One region of the Salinicola sp. JS01 genome, then DNA from elsewhere that is predicted to be linked to it. Evidence: predicted binding sites of a transcription regulator. Region 1 holds the regulator's gene; the other holds the start of a gene.

Region 1 (5,544 bases):
GGCGAGATACCAGTCCCAGGCGGGGACATGGCGCACGTAGTTGATGCGCGAGACGTCCTCGCCGTCGGCGTTGGTCGAGGTGTATTCCAGGGTGCCGTCGTCGGGCGAGTCGGCCAGCGCTTTCAGCTCGCGATAGAAGTAGACGCCGTTGTCGTCACGGAAGTTGCTCATGTCGGTGCCGATCGCCCGCTTGGGGTGATAGACGAGGTGAATCTTGCCGTTGAAGGCGTAGACATAGCTGCCGTCGAGATCGAGCGCCGACAGATTGCGCCGGGCGAAGTCCTGCGCCGCTTCGACGCTGAACTCACCCTGGGCGGCGCGATCAGCGTAGCGCTGTACCAGCGTCTGGGCGCTGGCGACGAAGCTCTTGAGACTCTGGACCCGCTCGGCCATCAGGGTGTCGCGCTTTTCCAGGGCCATCCAGCCCACCAGCACCAGCATGCCGAACCACATCAATCCCACCGTGATCCAGAGTTTTTGCCGCATCGTCATCGCGAAAGCCGTCCTTATCCGAGGTATCTGCCGATTCATGTAGAGGAATGTATTACTAGTCCGCTCACTTTATCGGCAGCACCTACTTAAGATTTAGATAACAATCCGCTGCGCATCGCGCCGTTGCCATGGAAGCGTGCGCGACGAACCCGGTGCGATAAAAAGGGGCGATGGGAAAGGGTCGATGGAAAAAGGGTCGATGGAAAAAGGCCCGCTCAATCGTGAGCTGATGGAGAGTGGATCTAATGCTGAGACCAGTAAGAGCCAGAGGCCAGCGAGAGCCAGGGGACAGCTAGCGTAGGGCAGCCGTGCGTGAAAAGGCGGAAAGAGCCGGGCCGCGCAGTGCCGCCCGCGGCGTTCATGGCTGCGCCGAGATCGCCGGCGTGTTGCCTTCGTCGTTTGTGATCAGACGCGTGGCGGGGAAGACGCAGCGGAAGCGGGCGCCCATGCCGGGTCGGCTGACGATCTCCAACTGAGCATCGTGGCGCAGCAGCACGTGCTTGACGATGGCCAGCCCCAGGCCGGTACCGCCGGTGGCGGCGCTGCGCCCCTTGTCGACGCGGTAGAAGCGCTCGGTCAGGCGCGGGATGTGCACCGGGTCGAAGCCCTCGCCGTCGTCCTCCACCTCGATCGCGGCGCCATCGTGCCAGGGCTTCCAGCGCAGGGTGATACGGCTGCCTTCGGGGGTGTAGCGCACGGCGTTGAAGACTAGGTTGGAGACCGCGCTGCGAATCTCCTTGGTGTTGCCGAGCAGGCGATGAGGCTCGTCGACCTGCAGCGCGATCTGCTGGTGCCCCGCGCTCAGCCCGCGGGCGTCGTCGACGATGCTCTCGAGCAGGGCGCGCACATCGATGGCGTCGCGGTCGTCATTGGGGCTGTCGATCTCCAGGCGTGACAGCAGCAGCAGATCCTCGACCAGGTTCTGCATCCGCGTGGTCTGCGCCTGCATCTGCGAGAAACCGCGCTGCCAGCGGGTCGGCAGCTGATCGGCGTGGTCGGAGTAGGTCTCCAGATAGCCCGCCAGCACGGTCAGCGGGGTGCGCAGCTCGTGGGAGACATTGGCGACGAAGTCGCGGCGCATCATCTCCAGCTGGTGCAGCCGGGTCACGTCGCGCACCATCAGCAGGCGCTCGTCGTCGCCGAACAGGGTGATATGGAACTGCAGGGTGTGCGCGGCGTCGATCGGCGAGGGGATCATGAGCGGCTCGCGGTAGTCGCGGGCCTCGAAGTAGTCGATGAAGCGCGGATCGCGCAGCAGGTTGGTGATCGGCTGGCCGCGGTCGTGGTCGGGCTGCAGGCCGAGCATGTCGGAGGCGGCGCTGTTCCACCACTCCAGGTCGCCGCGCGGATCGAGCATCACCACGCTGTCGCGCATCGCCTCGCAGGAGTCCTGGATGCGCCGCAGGATATCGCGCAGCCGTTGCTGCATCTGGCTCTGCGCTTTCTGGTAGGTGTAGAGGCGGTCGAACAGATCGCCCCAGACGCCGGTACCGGGCGGCGGCGCCTCGCGCGGATGGCGCAGCAGCCACACATAGAGCAGGCGCACGTGGCGTAGATGCAGGAAGACGTAGAGCCCTAGCCCCGCGGCCAGCCCCCAGCCGAGGCCGGCAAACAGCGCGCCGAACAGCTCGCCCAGCAGCGTACCCATCGCGCCGAGCCCGAACAGCATGTAGCCAAGGCGCCACAGCTCGTTGATCCAGTAGCGCACGCTGCGACTTACTCCCTGATCGAAAAGCGGTAACCGGTGCCGCGCACCGTCTGGATCAGATGCTGGTGCTTCTCGCCCAGCGACTTGCGTAGCCGGCGGATATGCACGTCGACGGTGCGCTCCTCGACGTAGACGTTGCCACCCCAGACCTGATCGAGCAACTGGCTACGCGTGTAGGCGCGCTCCTGATGGGTCATGAAGAACTGCAGCAGGCGGTACTCGGTGGGGCCGATCTCCAGCGCGCTGCCGTGGGAGGTGACGCGATGGCTGGCGGGATCGAGCTTGAGCCCCTCGACCTCGACCGCCTCCTCGATGCCCGGTGGCGTGGCCCGGCGCAGCACGGCCTTGAGCCGGGCTACCAGCTCGCGCGGCGAGAACGGCTTGGTGATGTAGTCGTCGGCGCCTGCTTCGAGCCCCTGGACCTTGTTGTCCTCCTCGCCCTTGGCGGTGAGCAGGATGATCGGCATCTCGGCGGTGGCCTCCTCGCGCTTGAGGCGGCGCGCCAGCTCGATCCCGCTGGTGCCCGGCATCATCCAGTCGAGCAGCATCAGGTCCGGCTTGTGGTCCAGCGCCATGGCGTGGGCGCTCTGGGCGTTGTCCGCCTCCAGCACGCGGTAGTCGGCCATCTCCAGCGCCACCGCGATCATTTCGCGGATGGAGGGCTCGTCGTCAACGATGAGTACGGTCTTGGAGCTCATGACAGGCCTCGAGTGAGCCGCCGGAGGAGGCGCGCGTGCAGCGGACAACCTTCCGGCCGTGACAGAACGGTGACGATTACAGCGTGAAAATATGACAAATACGTGACATCGATGTCATCCCTCACATCTCGCATCGAGACCATCGACCCTGGCGGCGACCGCTGGGGGCGCGAAGAGGCGATCGATGAGGGCAGCGGCTCATATCACCGGCCACAGGCTCAGCACCACCCCGGCGAACAGTAAAAGCCCCGACCAGAAGTTGTTGAGAAAGGCCTGGAAGCAGGGGCCGCGCTCGCGCCCACGGATCAGCCACTGCTGATAGACGAAGGTCGCCGCCATCGCCGCCAGCCCCAGCCAGAAGAACCCGCCCAGCGCCAGGCGTGCCCCGATCCCGGCCAGCAGGCCCAGCGTGGCCAGTTGCAGCAGACCGATGATCAGCTTGTCGGCGCGGCCGAACAGGCGCGCGGTGGACTTGACCCCGATATTGATGTCGTCGTCGCGGTCGACCATGGCGTACTGAGTGTCATAGGCCACGGTCCAGGTCAGGTTGGCCAGCAGCAACAGCCACGCCTCCAGCGGCACGCTGCGGCTCACCGCCATGAACGCCATCGGGATGCTCCACGAGAACGCCAGCCCCAGCACCACCTGGGGCAGGTGGGTGTAGCGCTTCATGAACGGATAGAGCGCGGCCAGCGCCACGCCGACGAAGGAGAGCAGCACCGTGGGCAGATTGGTGAAGCAGACCAGCACGAAGGCCGCCGCCACCAGCACCGCGAACAGGGTCTTGGCCTCGTGTTCGCGGATGCGTCCGGTGGCCAGCGGGCGCTCCTTGGTGCGCTTGACGTGGCCGTCGATCTTGCGGTCGGCGTAGTCGTTGACCACGCAGCCGGCGGCGCGCATCAGATAAACGCCGAGCACGAAGATGATCAGGTTGGCGCGGTCCGGCAGGCCGTCGGCGGCGAGCCACAGCGCCCACAGCGTGGGCCACATCAGCAGCCAGGTGCCGATCGGCTTGTCGAGCCGGGTCAGGCGCAGGAAGTCGGGGATTCGCGCCAGGCCGCGGGGGCGTGGCGTGGGGTCGGCGGCGGACATCGAATTCTCCAGAACGGCGAGCGGGACGCGACTGGCTGGACCTTACACCACAACCCCGCCGGCAGCGAGGCGCGGCGATAGGCGTGGCAGTTGGCGCAGCGATAGCGTACGGGGCGTAGCGATAGATATTGCTTTTGTCACGCTGACGCGCTCAGACTCGAGGTGGGCGCGGTCAGCGGATGTCGGCGTCGCTCCTGGGTGTCGATAGACGCTGGCAGCACTGGGATCGCGGAACAGGGTGGCTCGATCCTTGGGAGTAGAACAATGACAAACCACGGTAAACCCGCCGTCGGCATCCACTACCAGCAGCAGGATGCCAGCTATTTCGACAAGCGCGGCCTGCGTCGCCACGCCGGGCCCTGGTCGCTCTGGGCCCTGGGTGTGGGCGCGGTGATCTCGGGCCACTACTCGGGCTGGAACCTGGGGCTCGCCTCGGGCGGCTGGGGCGGCATGGCGATCGCCACCGCGATCATCGCGGTGATGTACCTGGGCCTGACCTTCTGTATCGCCGAGATGTCGCCGGCCCTGCCGCACACCGGTGCGGCCTACTCCTTCGCGCGCTCATCCATGGGGCCCTGGGGCGGTTTCGTCACCGGCCTGTGCGAGAACGTCGAGTACGTGCTCACGCCGGCGGTGATCGTGTTCTTCATCGGCTCTTATCTGGGCAGCATCTTCGAGACGCCGGCGGCGTTCCAGCCGCTGTGGTGGCTGCTGGGCTATCTGCTGTTCGTCGGCCTCAACATCGTCGGGGTCGAGCTGTCGTTCAGGGTGACGCTGGCGGTGACCCTGCTGGCGCTGGCGGTGCTGGTGGTGTTCTGGTTCAGCGCCGTCACCCATCTCGACTTCTCGACCTGGGCGCTGAACATCGCCCCCGGCGGCGGTGAGCTCGAAGGCGGCCACGGACCGCTGCTGCCGATGGGTATCGGTGGGGCGCTAGCGGCGATGCCGTTCGCGGTGTGGCTGTTCCTGGCCATCGAGCAGTTGCCGCTGGCCGCCGAGGAGTCGGTCGACCCGCGGCGTGACATGCCGCGCGGCATCCTGCTCGGCATCACCACCCTGATCGTCTCCGCGACCCTGATCCTGGTGCTCAACCCCGCGGTGGTAGGCGTTGGTAGCTACGCCCTGAGCCAGTCCGGTGAGCCGTTGCTGGATGGTTTCCAGGCGATCTTCGGCGCCGGCACCGCCAAATTCCTCGCGCTGCTGGCGCTGGTCGGGCTGATCGCCAGTTTCCATACCATCATTTTTGCCCAGGGTCGCCAGATCTACTCGCTCTCCCGCGCCGGCTACTTTCCTACCTTCCTCTCGGTGACCCACGGTACGCGCAAGACGCCGTACGTGGCGATGATCGGCGGCGCGCTGGTGGGCATGACCATCATGCTGATCTGCTTCTTCGGCCTCGGCACCCAGGAGGGTTCGGCGGTGATCGGGGGCACGCTGCTCAACATGGCGGTCTTCGGCGCCATGTGCTCCTACATCGCCCAGGCGCTCTCCTTCATTCTGTTGCGTCGCCATCACGCCCATATCGAGCGCCCCTACCGCAGCCCCTTCGGGATT
Region 2 (5,544 bases), 960 kb from region 1:
CCGCTCGCTCGAGCAGCGCCCCAACAAGCGCCCGGTGATGTCGGACCTGCGCGAGTCCGGCGCCATCGAGCAGGACGCCGACGTCATCGCCTTCGTCTACCGTGACGAGGTCTACAATAGCGATAACCCCGACAACAAGGGGCTGGCCGAGCTGATCATCGGCAAGCAGCGTAACGGCCCCATCGGCACCGTACACATGGCGTTCATCGGCAAGTACACCCGATTCGAGGACCTGGCCCCGGACAGCTATGGCCAGCATTACGAGTAACGCATCAACGGTTTGAGGAGTCACACCTATGGCAGGCGGTTTTCAGCGTGGGCGACGCCAGCGCGTCCCCAAGATCGAGGTTCGCGGGCAACTGGAAAAGCTCGAACGCGAGGGGCCGTTCAAGGAGTGGCTGGGCATGCCGGATCTCTATCGGCACTGGCTGACCGTGGACGGTGAACTCTACAGCTACCAGACCGAAGACGCGGAGTTGCCGGTGGTGGTGGGTGACCGTGTGGTATTCCGCTACAAGGAAGCCAAGGCGGGGCGCTGGATCGACCGCAACTCCCTGGGCAAGGCGATCGACCCCTCCGCGTACCAGTAAGTTCCGACCCGCCGCCCGGCAGAGTTCATGCCGGGCGCGCCGAACGGCGGCGAGGCCTGTTGGCGGGCCTGCTGTCATCTTTCTGTCATGTGCTGCTGCGACGCTGGCAGACATGAACTCTGCCACCAATGTGCCCGCCGTTCCCGCGCTTCAGCGTCTGCTCGACGCGCGCGATCTGCGCATGCATTTCCAGCCCATCGTCAGCGTGCCGACTGCTCGCGTGCTGGGCTATGAAGCGCTGGCACGCGGCCCCCAGGGGTCGCCTTACGCCTCGCCGTTGCCGCTGTTCTGCGCCGCCCGCGAGGCCGGCCAATTGGCACCGCTGGAGCGGCTCTGTCGCGAGCGAGCGGTCGAGAGCTGGGTCGCCACCGGGCTCAGCGAGCTGCTGTTTCTCAATGTCACGCCCGAAGTGTTGATCGATCCTGCGCATATCGGCGGCCAGACCGTGGCGCTGCTGGCAGCGCACGGTCTGAGCCCGCAGCAGATCGTGATCGAGATCACCGAGCAGTCGCCGGGCATCGAGCCGCGGCTGATGGCGGAAGCGGCCCAGCACTACCAGACGATGGGTTTCGCCATCGCCCTGGACGACCTCGGCGACGGCTATGCCGGGCTGCGCCTGTGGTCGCAGCTCAATCCCGATTACGTCAAGCTCGACCGTCACTTCGTCAGCGGCCTGGACCACGACAGGGTCAAGCGCCGTTTCGTGCGTTCGATCATCGATATCGCCCACAGTCTGGGTAGCCGCGTGGTCGCTGAAGGGGTCGAGCGCGAGGGCGAGCTGCAGGCGCTGGTGGAGCTGGGGGCCGACTTCTATCAGGGCTGGCTGTTCGCGCGGCCCAGCCCAGCACCGCAGGATCAGCGCGCCGAGCTGGAGGCGCAACTGACCGCGCTGGCCGCGGCGCGCCGCCAAAGTGCCTCGACGACCGAAATCCGCCGCCTCTGCGTGGCGCTGCCGACACTTGGCGCCGGAACGAGCATAGCCGAGGCGGCGGAGTGTTTCAGCCGCCTGCCGAATGCCAGTGCGCTGGCGGTGGTCGACCAGCGTCGTCAGCCGCTCGGTCTACTCGGGCGTCAGCAGTTGATGGCGCTGCTGGGCAAGCGCTACGGCTTCGATCTGCACGGCCGTCAGCCGGTCGAAACGGTGATGCAGCGGCGCGCACTCTGTGTGGAAGCGGGCGAGCCCCTGGAGCAGGTCTCGCGCAAGGTGACCGGCCGTGACGAGTCGATGCGCGATGAGGATTTCATCATCACCGACGCTGGCCGCTATCTGGGCATCGGGCATGTCATCAACCTGCTGCAGCTGTTCACCGAGCAGCAGGTGCAGTTGGCGCGGCAGGCCAATCCGCTGACGCAACTACCGGGGAACCGGCCGATCCGCGCCGCGCTCGAGCACTATCAGCGTCAGAACAAGCCCTTCGTCGCCTGCTATCTCGATCTCGATCACTTCAAGCCATTCAACGACCGCTTCGGCTATGCCCTGGGCGATCAGATGATCCTGACCCTGGCGCGGGTGTTGAGCGAAAGCGTAGAGCGTGAGGATTTTCTCGGCCATCTTGGCGGTGACGACTTCATCATGCTGCTCGATAGCGCCGCTGGCCTGCACCGGCGGCTGGCCAGGCTGCAGCACAATTTCGCCGCCGAGAGCCTCGAGCTGCTGCCGGAGACCGAGCGCCTCGCCGGCGGTTTCGAGGCCAAGGATCGCTTCGACCAACTGCGCTTCTTCCCGCATACGCGGCTGTCGATCACCGCGCTGCAGGTGCCGGCTGACGCCCACATCGACAGCTTCGGTGACCTCTGGAGCCGCTTCAAGAGCGCGGCCAAGCGGGCCCCCCACGGGCGCGTGGTGGTGCGACTGCGCGGCGAGCAACGCTACCCGCAGCGGTGATCCTAGGGTGACGTTTTTGTGCTGCAAATGTCGCCGCTGACATATAGTCTTAACAAGAATCCGACCTAATGGTCAGGATGCGCGAGGCCAGCCAGGCCACGCCAGTCGGGTGTCCAGCAGGGATGGCTGGACACCGTATTCGCACATGCAACCCGAACAGGAGGGAACCATGGACCTCAAGGAGCTCACACGCTTTTCCCGCGATCACGACAACTTCGAGATTCGCGTCATCGCCCACGCCGGTAGCCGCTACTACCAAGTGATGGTGGAGCCGGAAGATGGCTCGACGCAGGTGCTGACACGGCGCGGCAAGCCGATGCTGTTCCGCGCACTCGACGATGTCTACGGGGAACTCAAGCAGGCCGGTATCCACCGTGCCTATCTCGTCCAGCAGGTCGCCAACGACGAGATCGTCGGCCACGAGCCGCACTATCACGATCCGTTGCTATCACGCATGCCGCTGGTCTTCTGAGCGCTTCGCTGACCGCTTCCCAGAGCGCTCGCTCCGGCGCTAAATCCGCGCCTCGATCCCAATCGATCCAACGCTTCACACACTCACCGCGGCAAGTCGACGAGGGCTTGCCCGATAGCGGTGGCGTGCGCGCGTATCAGCGGCGCCGATAACCCTCGGCATGCTCGCCGCGGCCATACGGCGGCTCGGTATCCAGGCGGTCGAGGAAGGCGTTCGCCTGCGTCAGGATCGCCTCGCGGCGCGACTGCGCCATCTTGTCCCAGCTGCCATAGATCAGCTTCATGCGCTGATTGCCCTTGAGCCGCTCGCGATGGCGCTCCAGAAAGTGCCAGTAGAGACTGTTGAACGGGCAGGCGTCGTCGCCGGTCACCTGCTTGACGTCGTAACGGCAGTGACGGCAGTGATCCGACATGCGGTCGATGTACTTTCCCGAGGCACAGTAGGGCTTGGAGCCGAGATAGCCGCCGTCGGCATAGAGGGTCATGCCGAGGGTATTGGGCAGCTCGACCCACTCGAAGGCGTCGGCATAGACCGCCAGGTACCAGTCGCACAGGGCGGCGGGAGAGACGCCGCACAGCAGGGCGAAATTGCCGGTCACCATCAGCCGCTGGATATGGTGCGCATAGGCGTTGTCGCGGGTCATCTCGATCGTCCGCTGCAGGCAGCGCAGGTCGGTGTCGCCGCTCCAGTAGAAGGCCGGCAGGCCGCGACGAGCGTTGAGCCGGTTCTCCTGCTTGTAGCCGGGCATACGCTGCCAGTAGATGCCGCGCACGTACTCGCGCCAGCCGAGGATTTGACGAATGAAGCCCTCGGCGGCGTTGATCGGCGCGCGCCCTTCCTGCCAGGCTGTCTCCACCGCCTCGCACACCTCCTGTGGCGAGAGCAGGCCGATGTTCATCGCCGCGGCGAGACGCGAGTGGTAGAGCAGCGGCTCGCGGTCGCTGATAGCGTCCTGGTAGGTGCCGAAGTCGGCCAGCGCATGCGTGAGGAAATGGCGCAGATCACCCAGCGCCTGGCGCCGGGTCACCGCCCAGTTGAAGCCCTCGAGCGTACCGAAATGCTCACCGAAGTGCGTCGCTACCAGCTCGGCCACCGCCTGTGTGGTGGCGTCCATGCGGTGACGCGGTGGGGTGGGGAAGTCGAGACCCTGATCGATCGGCGCGCGGTTGTCATGATCGAAGTTCCACTGGCCGCCGGCTGGCTCGTCTGCCTGCATCAAGAGCCCGGTCTGCTTGCGCATGTGACGGTAGAAATCTTCCATGCGAAAGCGCTTGCGCCCTGCCATCCACTCGCCGAAGGCATCGATCGAACAGTAGAAGCGGTTGTCCGGGTAGAGCCGCCAGCGGGTGCCGCGGCGCTGGATGCGTTCGAACAGCCGCCACTCGCCGGGATGGGTGACGCGGATCTCGTCGCAGGCATAGGCCTCGGCCAGGCGCTCCGCCTCTTCGAGCAGGTCGTGGCGGTTGTCGTCGTCGTCGAGCGCGCTGTAGTGCACCTGATACCCTTTGTCGCGCAGGGTGTCGGCGAAGTGGCGCATCGCCGATAATAGCATCACGATTTTCTGCGGATGGTGCGGCACGTACTCGCCCTCGGCGTGGACCTCGCACAGCGCGATGAGGGCATCGTCCGGCGCCTGGGTGAGGACGTCGAGCGTCTCGCTGAGCTGGTCGCCGAGTATCAGGATCAGGGGGCGCGACATGATCTTATCCATGACTTATACACATGGTATTCATCGTATAAGTTAATCGCGGTTAAGCAAGGCGGGAGTGGTAGACTGTCGCCAGGTGAAGGTATCGGCAGACAAGGAGAGGATATGGCGGCCCGTTACGGAGTCATGCTGGTCAATCTGGGAACGCCAGCGGCGCCCACGGCCAAGGCGGTAAGAGAGTATCTGGCGGAGTTTCTGGGCGACCCGCGGGTGATCGACGCGCCGCGCTGGCTGTGGTGGCCGATTCTGCACGGGGTGATTCTGCGCATTCGCCCGCCCAAGGTGGCCAAGGCCTATGCTTCGGTCTGGCAGGAGGAGGGCTCGCCGCTGCTGGCGATCGGGCGGCGCCAGCAGCGCGCGCTGGCCTCGGCGCTGGCCGAGCGCACTGGCGAGGCGATCCCGGTGGAGCTGGCGATGACCTACGGTCAGCCGAGCATGGAGCAGGCCGGGCTGGCGCTGCGCGATGCCGGAGTCGACAAGATCCTGGTGCTGCCGCTCTATCCGCAGTTCTCGCGCACCACCACCGGTGCCGTTTTCCAGCGTCTGGCCAAGGCGCTGGCCCCTTGCCCGCACCTGCCGCAGCTGCGCTTCGTCAATCACTACCACGACCACCCGGACTATATCGCCGCGCTCGCCGCCAGCGTGCGCGAGCATTGGGAGACCCAGGGTGACCGCGGGCGCCTGCTGATGTCCTACCACGGCATCCCCAAGCGCTACGTCGACAACGGCGACCCCTACGGGCGCCACTGCCAGCGCACCAGCGCACTGCTCGCCGAGGCGCTGGAGCTCGAGGAGGGTAGCTGGTTCCAGAGCTATCAGTCGCGCTTCGGCCGCGAAGAGTGGCTCAAACCCTACACCGACGAGACGCTCAAGCAGTGGGGGGCCGACA

The links. Region 1 encodes PhoB, which activates phosphate uptake and scavenging genes when phosphate is short. Its sites were predicted from a motif close to TGTCATANNNNTGTCANA; they were not measured.
Region 2: QO259_RS02650 (DUF6482 family protein) is a predicted target of PhoB. The motif match lies at 2,513-2,530, and genes of this name have one in related genera.

Annotation. Positions count from the first base shown of each region.
Region 1 covers NZ_CP127244.1:4,004,800-4,010,343, reverse strand. Annotated here, with positions in the region: gene QO259_RS18325 (methyl-accepting chemotaxis protein) at 1-492, opposite strand, end outside; gene phoR (phosphate regulon sensor histidine kinase PhoR) at 851-2,200, opposite strand; gene phoB (phosphate regulon transcriptional regulator PhoB) at 2,209-2,898, opposite strand; gene ubiA (4-hydroxybenzoate octaprenyltransferase) at 3,097-3,990, opposite strand; gene QO259_RS18305 (amino acid permease) at 4,255-5,544, shown strand, end outside.
Region 2 covers NZ_CP127244.1:537,388-542,931, forward strand. Annotated here, with positions in the region: gene dnaB (replicative DNA helicase) at 1-268, shown strand, start outside; gene QO259_RS02640 (hypothetical protein) at 297-590, shown strand; gene QO259_RS02645 (bifunctional diguanylate cyclase/phosphodiesterase) at 703-2,475, shown strand; gene QO259_RS02650 (DUF6482 family protein) at 2,645-2,947, shown strand; gene QO259_RS02655 (cryptochrome/photolyase family protein) at 3,084-4,646, opposite strand; gene hemH (ferrochelatase) at 4,761-5,544, shown strand, end outside.